DNA from 3 places in the Blautia sp. 210820-DFI.6.14 genome. Region 3 is predicted to be linked to each of the others. Evidence: riboswitches for the same ligand, from Rfam matches in the RefSeq annotation. Region 3 holds a riboswitch; each other region holds the start of a gene.
What was found. A riboswitch is a leader RNA that binds a small molecule or an ion and turns the genes downstream of it on or off. The one in region 3 is predicted to bind cobalamin.

Region 1: linked by a shared signal. The riboswitch ahead of LI112_RS00375 (cysteine-rich small domain-containing protein) and the one ahead of LI112_RS11150 (hypothetical protein) in region 3 are both predicted to bind cobalamin.
Region 2: linked by a shared signal. The riboswitch ahead of LI112_RS06220 (sirohydrochlorin cobaltochelatase) and the one ahead of LI112_RS11150 (hypothetical protein) in region 3 are both predicted to bind cobalamin.

Annotation. Positions count from the first base shown of each region.
Region 1 covers NZ_JAJCKS010000001.1:83,007-86,292, reverse strand. Annotated here, with positions in the region: gene nudC (NAD(+) diphosphatase) at 1-686, opposite strand, end outside; cobalamin riboswitch at 1,064-1,258, shown strand; gene LI112_RS00375 (cysteine-rich small domain-containing protein) at 1,589-1,888, shown strand; gene LI112_RS00370 (phosphatase) at 2,513-3,226, opposite strand.
Region 2 covers NZ_JAJCKS010000005.1:81,008-84,293, forward strand. Annotated here, with positions in the region: gene LI112_RS06215 (Na+/H+ antiporter NhaC family protein) at 1-827, shown strand, start outside; cobalamin riboswitch at 874-1,080, shown strand; gene LI112_RS06220 (sirohydrochlorin cobaltochelatase) at 1,262-2,602, shown strand; gene LI112_RS06225 (hypothetical protein) at 2,697-3,286, shown strand, end outside.
Region 3 covers NZ_JAJCKS010000014.1:52,520-55,805, reverse strand. Annotated here, with positions in the region: gene LI112_RS11160 (SpaA isopeptide-forming pilin-related protein) at 1-204, shown strand, start outside; gene srtB (class B sortase) at 273-971, shown strand; adenosylcobalamin (AdoCbl) riboswitch at 1,270-1,397, shown strand; gene LI112_RS11150 (hypothetical protein) at 1,615-2,154, shown strand; gene LI112_RS11145 (leucine-rich repeat protein) at 2,184-3,286, shown strand, end outside.

The DNA.
Region 1 (3,286 bases), on a different contig from region 3:
CCAAAAAGTAATGTACCGGAGAAGGACCATGGCTGACTCTTATAATAACGGAGATTTTTCACTTTCAGACCGACTTCTTCCATGACCTCGCGATGAACGGTTTCTTCAATTGTTTCACCAATTTCCGCGAAACCGGCGATCAGGGCATATTGCTTAAAGCTTCTGCCCTCATATTTGGAGCAGATGATCTTATCTCCGTTAGTAATACCGACGATCACAGCCGGCATAAGTACCGGATATTCCTGACGGCCACAGGAAGGGCAGTACATCATACGTTCTTTTGTATCGTGTTTCATTGGGAACCCGCAGCATCCGCAGAAACGGCGGTTTCTGTACCAGAACCAGAGCTGATATCCGGTAATCGAAGCAAAAGCAAGATACTGTGGCTGTACATAACGAAGCTCTCTGTTTTCGTGGAATTCATAGCCTGGCAGCAGGGAAGTATCCAGTCCCGGAATCAGATAAAAACGTTCGTCATCTATCGAGAAAAGATAGATATAATTTTTGTACAGGTCGCTTACGTTTCCTTCCAGTTCGCGGAAACGGGGAAGCGTTATAGAATTGTCTGTATCATTTTTATGAAAGAAACTCTTTCCGTTTTCATAAGCGAGCACAAAACTGCTGCCATCCGGAGCAACCGGTCTGTATTCATTGTGATAAGTATGTGGTGCAATATCCTGTATCATAAGGAACCTCCTGAAAAATAGAGTGCAATTTATTGTCTGGCGATGAGCTGTATTATCGAAAAGTTGTATTTACTGCTTTATCAGACTGTATTCAGTATAGGTGAGGTGTTGGGAAAATGCAAGGGAGGAGTTTATATCAGATGTGAGATGACTCCCACCTCTGTAGGTGGCGAGCAACAAATCAGTATCAGTGGTGGGAGTCAATCCCACATCTGATATAGCCTCCGGCAGGATTGCAGAGGCATTCTTGAAACAGATGAAGTTACTGCGTGTTGGAAAGAAATGCGGTATGTAAATAAAATGATAAAAATTTGACAAAATGTTATGTGGGTTATTGACAGCATACTGACATCGTGCTATTATGATGTCAGTATAATTCCATATTGAACATATGAAGTGCTGACTGTAATCCGCGTAGCAGTCAGAAGAGGGAATCAGGTGAGAATCCTGAGCGATCCGGTCACTGTAACAGAGGAGCGACTTTTCGATATCCCATTGTACGATAGTATGAGAAGGGGAAAAGAAGTGATGATCCTGAAGTCAGGAAACCTGCTTTGTATGGCGAGGTTAAACTTCCGTGTAAAGTGTAACAACCAACTTAGGGTATCCGCAACCCAAAGTGTTGTCTGCTTGTTGGAAGCAGGCATTTTTTTATGGAATTCGCCTGTTCGTATGAATTATACCTATATGTATCGTGGTGGCCGCCACATACATACGACCCCTTAAAGGGTATGATTAAATGGCAGGCGATACTACTCCGGATGCATTCGTTCCCTCCGCATATTTGAACGGATTCATTGTCTACCCCGGAGCAGTATCGCAAATCCTCTGAAATATGTTTTGAAGATGACCAGTTCGGCAGTGCCGTGACTGGATTTTTTTATATAACGAGGTGAAAGTAAATGGAAAAACCATATTGGGAAGGGAAACACTATGCTTTTTTCAGCAATAAGGAATGTGAATATTTTCCGTGTCATGCAGGCGCAGATCCGGAGAACTTCAACTGTCTGTTCTGCTACTGCCCGCTGTATGCACTGGGCGATAAATGTGGCGGGAATTTTCGAATGACAGAAACAGGAATAAAAGACTGCACGAACTGCCAGTTGCCACATAAAGCCCAAAATTACGGATACGTAACCGGGAAATACAGCGAGCTGGCGGAACTGATGAAGAAGATACGAGAAGAAAAAGACGGGTTATGATATAGACATACATCCGATATTCTGGAACACGCTTCATTTTCGGGCTGCTCCCGTGCGCTTATTAGCGATTGCTCCGCATAACTCGCTGGCGCTCAGACAGATGCTCCACAACCGCCACTAGCACAGTCGCAGTCTCGAAAGCCTTGCTGGGTTCCTGAATATCGGATGCATGCTTTATCAGTTCAAAGCTTTTTATAGGACGATTTTCTTGCGACAGTTCCGCTTCCCCACAACCGGGAAGGCCTCTCGGGGCAGCGGCCGAAGGCCGTGAACCTCCGCCGGGGTGTGGTGGCGCCACAAAGATGATACGGAAAATGAGAGAAGAGGAATTAATAGTATACATATATTTAAAAATTTATAATAATGTAGAAAACATCTTACTTTAACTTTATATTTCTATATACAGAAAAAAGAAACAGCTATCCATGCCAAGCTGACTCAGCAAATTTTCGTTAATTTTGCTCATGCTAGCGATGGCTGCGTTGCATTGTCTGAGCACCGTAAGGTGCGAGTTTGCAAAAGCAGTCATCAATAAGCGCATGAGAAAAATTAGAAAATGCAGCGTGTCAGACTGGTGGGATAGCTGTTTCTTTTTTCGTTATAATATATTATAATATATAGTTCCTACCTCTCACTCAGTATCATCTTCAACCGAGGAATATCATTATTCAATATCATTTTTTCGGGAAACATCATCTCATGCACAAACTCCGCCGCACACGTAAAATCCCCGATATGCTCCACTCCATGGCTGTCACTCGACAGCACGATCGGAATTTCATACTTCATACAATACTTCAGGATCTCCCGATTATTCGCCCGTGTATCCCCACGATACCCATACGGTGCGAGTGAAGCTTCATTGATCTCAAAAATAACACCATTCTCCTTAGCACCGACTGCCAGAGTCTCATAATCGACAGGAAATGCCGGATTGTCACAATGTCCCAGAACCTTTACACACGGATGCGTCATGGCATTCAGATAAGCACTTGTATTTTCCTTCACGCTTCCGCTCTTATAATTCTGCGCATGCATACTCGCAATCGCATAATCCAGTTCTCCAAGCAATTCGTCATTCAGATCCAGATGCCCGTCAATATCCAGAATATTCAGTTCCACTCCAAAAAGCAGTTCGATTCCAAATCTCTTCTTAGGAGCATAAGTCAGACTCCTGAAATAAGAAGAAGTACCTGCAGCAAGAGTGCCTGGACCATGATCCGTGATTCCGAGCAGTTTTAACCCTTTTTTTGAGGCAGCTTTTGCCATATCAGAAATTGTGCAGATGGTTCCGTGGCCACTTGCGATGGAATGTGTATGTATGTCAGAAAGATACATGATGATCCCTCCTTAAACTCAAAAAATCAGCGTCTGTCAGCAATGATTGCGGCAGCAGAT
Region 2 (3,286 bases), on a different contig from region 3:
GAGATCGTTGTTCTCCTGTTTCGACAAGTGCACTTCTGGTGGCCGAACTGACGGAGACAGGTATCTATACAAATATAAAAAATATGATCAAAAGTGCATTGGCACCATTTACCATTACCTGTATTCTTTATCTGACTGTCAGCATACAGCTTCATGGAAAAACAGAGATGCCGGATCTTGGACATGCTTTTGGCAGTGAGTTCCGGCTCAGCTGGATTGCATTGCTGCCTGCAGCGGTGATTCTGCTGTTGTCTGTTATGCAGGCAGGGGTGAAGATCGCAATGATCGCAAGTATAGTTACTGCAATTCCTGTCTGTATTGGCCTTCAGAATATGGCATTTACGGAACTTCCTGAACTTCTTCTGAATGGTTTCCATTCTACAGATGTGACGGTAGCGGCAATGCTGAATGGAGGTGGTATCACTTCGATGTTGAAGGTTGGAGCAATCGTATGCATTTCTTCATCTTATTCAGGAATTTTTCAGGCAACAGGAATCCTGAATGGATTTCAGAAAATGGTCTGTTTGCTTGCCGACAGGACAAAACCATATTTTGCAGTGCTTGTCACATCAATCCTGACAAGCGTTATGGCATGTAATCAGACATTGGCAATCATGCTTACAGATCAGCTCTGCAGCAGAACAGAACCGGATAAGCTGCGTTTTGCCAATAATCTGGAGGACAGTGCAGTACTCATAGCACCTTTGGTGCCGTGGTCGATCGCGTGTGCTGTTCCGCTTACAGCAGCAGGTGCACCGGGATACAGCGTCTTATTTGCAGTGTTTTTGTATCTGCTTCCGTTGTGCGATTTAGTGTTAAAAAAATAACTGCCCTATTGTAAATTGACCAAAATAGTGGTATTCTGTAAGAAATTGAATAATAAAAATAACAGGTGCTGATGTTAGATAATCAAATAGCCTTCAGTTAAAAGGGAAACAGGTGTAAGTCCTGTACGATCTCGTCACTGTATACAGGGAATGCAGAATCATGTGTGTATGCACAGTCACTGGGAAACTGGGAAGACGATTCGGGTGTATTGATCTGTAAGTCAGGAAACCTGCCTGCTATTGGTACGGGGATTTTAAATTCCGGATCACGAGTAATTGGTTGTACCATAATCCAGAAACTCTAGCCCGGTGCAGGAGTTTTTTTGTTGGGAAATATAGTATTTCTCCGAAAAATATTTTTTGACCAGGCTTGCTGCCGTACTTTGTTATTCATTTTAATTTTCATGAGAAAACAGGTACAGGAGGAAAAAAACATGAAAAACAAAACTGTAAAAGCACTGGCAATTGCAATGACTGTAGCAACAGTCACAATGATGGGATCTGCAAGCATCTACGCTTCTGATGACACTGCTGAGACAGCAACAGAAGAAACAGCAGATGATGCAGAAACCGCTGATACAGAAGAAGCTTCCGATGATGATCAGAAAGCAGCAGATGAAGTAGCAGCACTGATCGACAAGATCTATGTTCAGGAAAGAACTGATACAACAGATGAAGACTGCAAAGCTGCCAAAGAAGCATGGGATAAACTGACAGACGCTCAGAAGGAACTGGTTGAAGGCGAAGAAGCTGATCCGGATTACTTCGGACGTGACACTGGTGATGCATCCAAAGATGATCCTCGTAACCAGGATGAAATCGGTGAGAATGAACTTCTTGTTGTAAGCTTTGGTACATCCTTCAACGACAGCCGTGCTGAGGATATCAAAGGAATCGAAGACAAACTGCAGGAAGCATATCCGGATTGGTCTGTAAGACGTGCATTTACAGCACAGATCATCATCAACCATGTAGAAGCAAGAGATGATGAAGTGATTGACAATATGCAGCAGGCACTTGACCGTGCAGTTGATAATGGCGTTAAAAATCTTGTTGTTCAGCCTACACATCTGATGCATGGTGCTGAATATGATGAAATGACAGAAGCAATTGATGGATACAAAGATAAATTTGAATCTGTTGCGATCGCAGAGCCAATGCTTGGTGAAGTTGGTGAAGATGCTACAGTAATCAACGATGACAAGAAAGCGGTTGCGCAGGCTATCACAGATGAAGCTTGCAAAGAAGCTGGATATGACAGCATGGAAGCAGCTGCAGAAGATGGCACAGCATTTGTATTCATGGGACATGGTACTTCCCATACAGCAAATGTAACATATGATCAGATGCAGTCACAGATGGATAATCTTGGATTTACAAACGCTTTCATTGGAACTGTAGAAGGTAAGCCAGAAGATACAGAATGCCAGGCTGTTATTGCAAAAGTTAAAGACGCAGGATTCAAGAAAGTTGTTCTTCGTCCGCTGATGGTTGTTGCTGGTGACCATGCAAACAACGATATGGCTGGTGATGATGACGATTCCTGGAAATCTCAGTTCAATGCATCTGGTGCATTTGACAGCGTTGACTGCCAGATCGCAGGTCTTGGAAGAATTGAAGCTGTAGAGGATCTTTACGTAGAGCATACAAAAGCAGCAATTGATTCTCTTGGAACAGCTGATACAGCTGAAGAAACAACAGATGATACTGCAGAAGCAGCAGATGACACAACAGATGGTGCAGAAGAAGTTACAGACGATTCTGCAGCAGAATAATGTAATGTGTAAATAATTTATGCAATAAACGGGACTGCCCGGAAGGCTTGATTGTCTTCCGGGCATTTCCTGTAAAATCAGGAGGATTTATATTATGAAACGTTCAGTGGCAATGATGGCATGCGTATTAAGCGGAGCACTTATGATCAGTGCTTACAGTCCGGTTGTTTTTGCGGAAACAACAGAGAAGACAGAGGATTCCAAAACAGATGAAGCAAAGGATGAATCTGAGAAAAAAGAAGATACTTCAAAAGTAGAAGTTCTTGAAGACGGTACTTACAGTGCAGAATTTGATACCGACAGCTCCATGTTTCATGTAAATGAAGCAAATGACGGTAAGGGAACACTGACAGTCAAAGACGGTAAAATGACGATTCATGTAAGCCTGAATTCAAAGAAGATTGTAAACCTTTTTGTTGGAAAGGCAGATGATGCCCAGAAAGACGGAGCTGAGATTCTTGAGCCGACAACAGATGAAGTAACCTATAGTGATGGATATACCGAAGAAGTTTATGGATTTGACATTCCGGTTCCTGCCATTGACGAAGAATTTGACGTTGCTCTGATCGGAAAGAAGAACAAATGGTACGATCATAAAGTAAAAGTAACAAATCCTCAGAAAGAAGCCGATGCTGAAGCTTCTGATACAAAAGAAACTGATGCAAAAAAAGTAACTGCTGAAGA
Region 3 (3,286 bases):
TTTGAATACAAAGACGGAAAAACCAAGGTGATCGAGATCGTAAAAGAGATCAAAAACACCAAATCCCCTTCCGGCAGCACACCGACAGGAAACAGCCCGAAAACAGGGGACAGCACCAACATCTGGCTTCCGATCCTTCTGGCAGTCCTTTCTGCCTGCGGCATTGGCGGCGTGATCTGGTATAAGAAGAAAAAAGGAAATTAAGGAATACGGTTCAGGGCTGCTCGATTTACCGGCAGCCCTTTTTCCAGGAAGAATAATCGGAGGTTTGTATGAGACACATAAAAGAAATCATGATCGTGGCAGTCTGCCTGATGGTACTCAGCTTTTGCGTATGTACTGGTTTTGGCATTTACTTTATGTACCGGGAAGGTGTGCAGGAATATGAAGACCTGCGTACATACGTCAAGGAAACAGATGAGGATGACCCCACAGAAGGAACAGACGGAAGCGATGGGAAACAGACCGTGGTTGATTTTAAGGCATTAAAAAAGATCAATCCGGATATCGTTGCATGGATCCGGATCCCGGATACCAGCATTGATTACCCGGTAGTCCAGGGAAACGATGACTCCTATTACCTGACACATACTTTTAAGAAGACAGAACATGTGGCAGGGGCCATTTTCCTGGATTCCGATAACAATGCCGATTTTTCCGATGACAAGAACATCATTTATGGTCACAATATGAAAGATGGAAGCATGTTCCGTGGACTCCGGAATTTTCTTGACGATGAATTTTTAAAAGAGCACCAGATCCTCTATCTTTATCTTCCGGATGAAGGTGTGTGGATTTTTGTGATCGTAAAATGCGAGTATACACCGGCAGATGGAGATGCTTTCTTACTTGGAACGCAGGAGGAAGTTCCAACGCTTCTGCTTTCTACCTGTGGAACAGATGCCTCCAAACGTCTGGTCATATGGTGTGAAAAACAGGAGGAAAAAGCAGAACAGATTTTTGAAGGGTAAAGCAATTTGAATTTCAGGTCTTTCTAAGACAGAACACTGTCCTGGAAAGGCCTTTTTTTGTTGCAAAAAATGGCATAAAATGGTATTTTTAACGGAATATGACCGCAGAAAAAGAAAAAGATGTTAGTTTGTGCTATCTTTAGAATAGAGTAAAAATGTCGATTTTTCTCGAAACTTGTCTGTAAAAATAAATGACGTTTTGTATTATTTCAAGACAAAATGATTGACAAAATATGGAAAAAAAGTTATTCTATAAGAAAGGTAATATTGTAGGAATTTTATATATGAGTGGTTCGTCAAAGACTCATATATAGGAAGTTCGGTGAGAATCCGACACAGGAACGCTACTGTGATGAGCAAAAGCTACAAGTCAGGTCTATTTCTATAATGTTGTGCATAAGCCCTCGGTTTCAGGGTGGCACGGGTATTTTGTGACTGGGTCGTGCCATGCGTAGGGTACGGCTTATTTTTTTGCAAGAAAAACTGCACGTTACCATCACATCCCAGAACACCAGGATATTCCAAATACGGGAGAGGAGGAGAAAGGCAGGTCCAGACTCGTGATCTGTACGGGACAGAAACCGCTGTCCTAAGGAGAAACTACGAAAAATGAGCATCTGAAAAGAAAAGGAGAGAAAAAGGTATGAGCAAAAAATTCAAAAGATTATCAGCAGTCATTTTAGCAGTTGTTATGATGCTTGGTTCAACAGTAATGGCTTCTGCAGCGACAATGCATGTTTACATCAGAGAATGGGAGCAGGGAACAAGTAGCAACACTTATTTAGGAACTCCGAAACCGATTCCTGGAATCACTAATCCGGTAGTCACTGTAACAGGTGTGGATTCAAATGGAACTTATAAAGATGCACTTTTGTTAGCACAATCTAAAGGACTGTTGGAAACTTCTTGGAACACAAAATATCCAGAATATTTAACGGCATTTGCTGTCGAGGGATATGCTAGAGCTAATGGTGGAGAAAATAAAAACCCACAGTATGATAGTGCAGGAAACATGATTCATGCTACATGGGAAGGCACTTCTTGGATGTGGTATCCGGGTAATGATGTTACATTGAAAAATACTTCTTCCTATCCAGAGACCACTTTAGGTGGAACAAAAGTACCGTCAACAAATGAGTTTTCTATCGTATTAAGTTACGATACTACACGTTTTGATTGGTAATTGTAGATCTTGGAGGAATAAAATCTGTAATGAAAAAAAAATATTTAGTATATTGTTTGTCTTTGTCTATGGTTTTAAGTGTGCCAACTCCTATTTTGGCAGCAGAACAAATAGATATTATTGAAGATACCAATGCTGATTTTGAAAACAGTGATGAATCTGAAAATTTAATAGTTACATCTGATGGTGAAAATTTTGAAATTGTAGATGAATCAGCAGAGCTTGATCTACCTATGGAGAATACTGAGAACTTAAACAGTACGGAAGATGATTCTATAGAACTGTTTGATGACGGTAATAATATTTCGGAATTCGTTGGAAACGAATCGGAAACGAATGACTGGATACAATCCGAACAAGTAGAGGGGTTATCTTTTAAATATGATGTGAATAATCAAACATTATATTTAAAAAGTGAAAAACCTGTGGTATTGCCAGATTATAAGCAATCAGGATGGACCAGTGAGTGGCGCAATAAATATGGATCACAGCTTAATGATGTAAAAACAATAGAGATTCAAGGGGAAATCACTCAAATTGGTGAATTCAATTTTAATAATGGCCGTGCGGGTGCATATGATAATTTGGAAACGGTAAAATTATCTCCTAGTGTCACAAAAATAGCTGCTTCCGCATTTGGAGAAGTTGCGACATTAAAAAATATTAATTTAAATAATGTTAAGGAGATTGGTACTGCTGCCTTTTGGAAAACTGGAGTGGAAAATATTACATTGGATGATGCGGGAACTATAATAGCAGACAATGCTTTTTCAGAATGTACATCATTAACTTCAGTAACTGTAAAAGGTATTAAATCATTAGGCATGAATGCATTCGATGGTTGCACATCATTAATCACATTTAATTGTGAAGGCAATATTGAAAACATTCCGATGAAATGTTTTCAAAAGACAGCAATAAAGGCTTTTGACTTTAAAAATGTATCTAGTGTTGGAAGAAATGCATTTAATAAGTCAAATCTGAAATCAGCTTGTTATACTGGAACAAAAGAACAATGGGATTCTATGATTCCGGCTGCAAATTGGTCAGGATCGACAATTCCAGCGGGAACTATTGTTCATTGCAAAGCAGATGCTATAGAATCAAAAGATGCAACTTGCACAGAAAACGG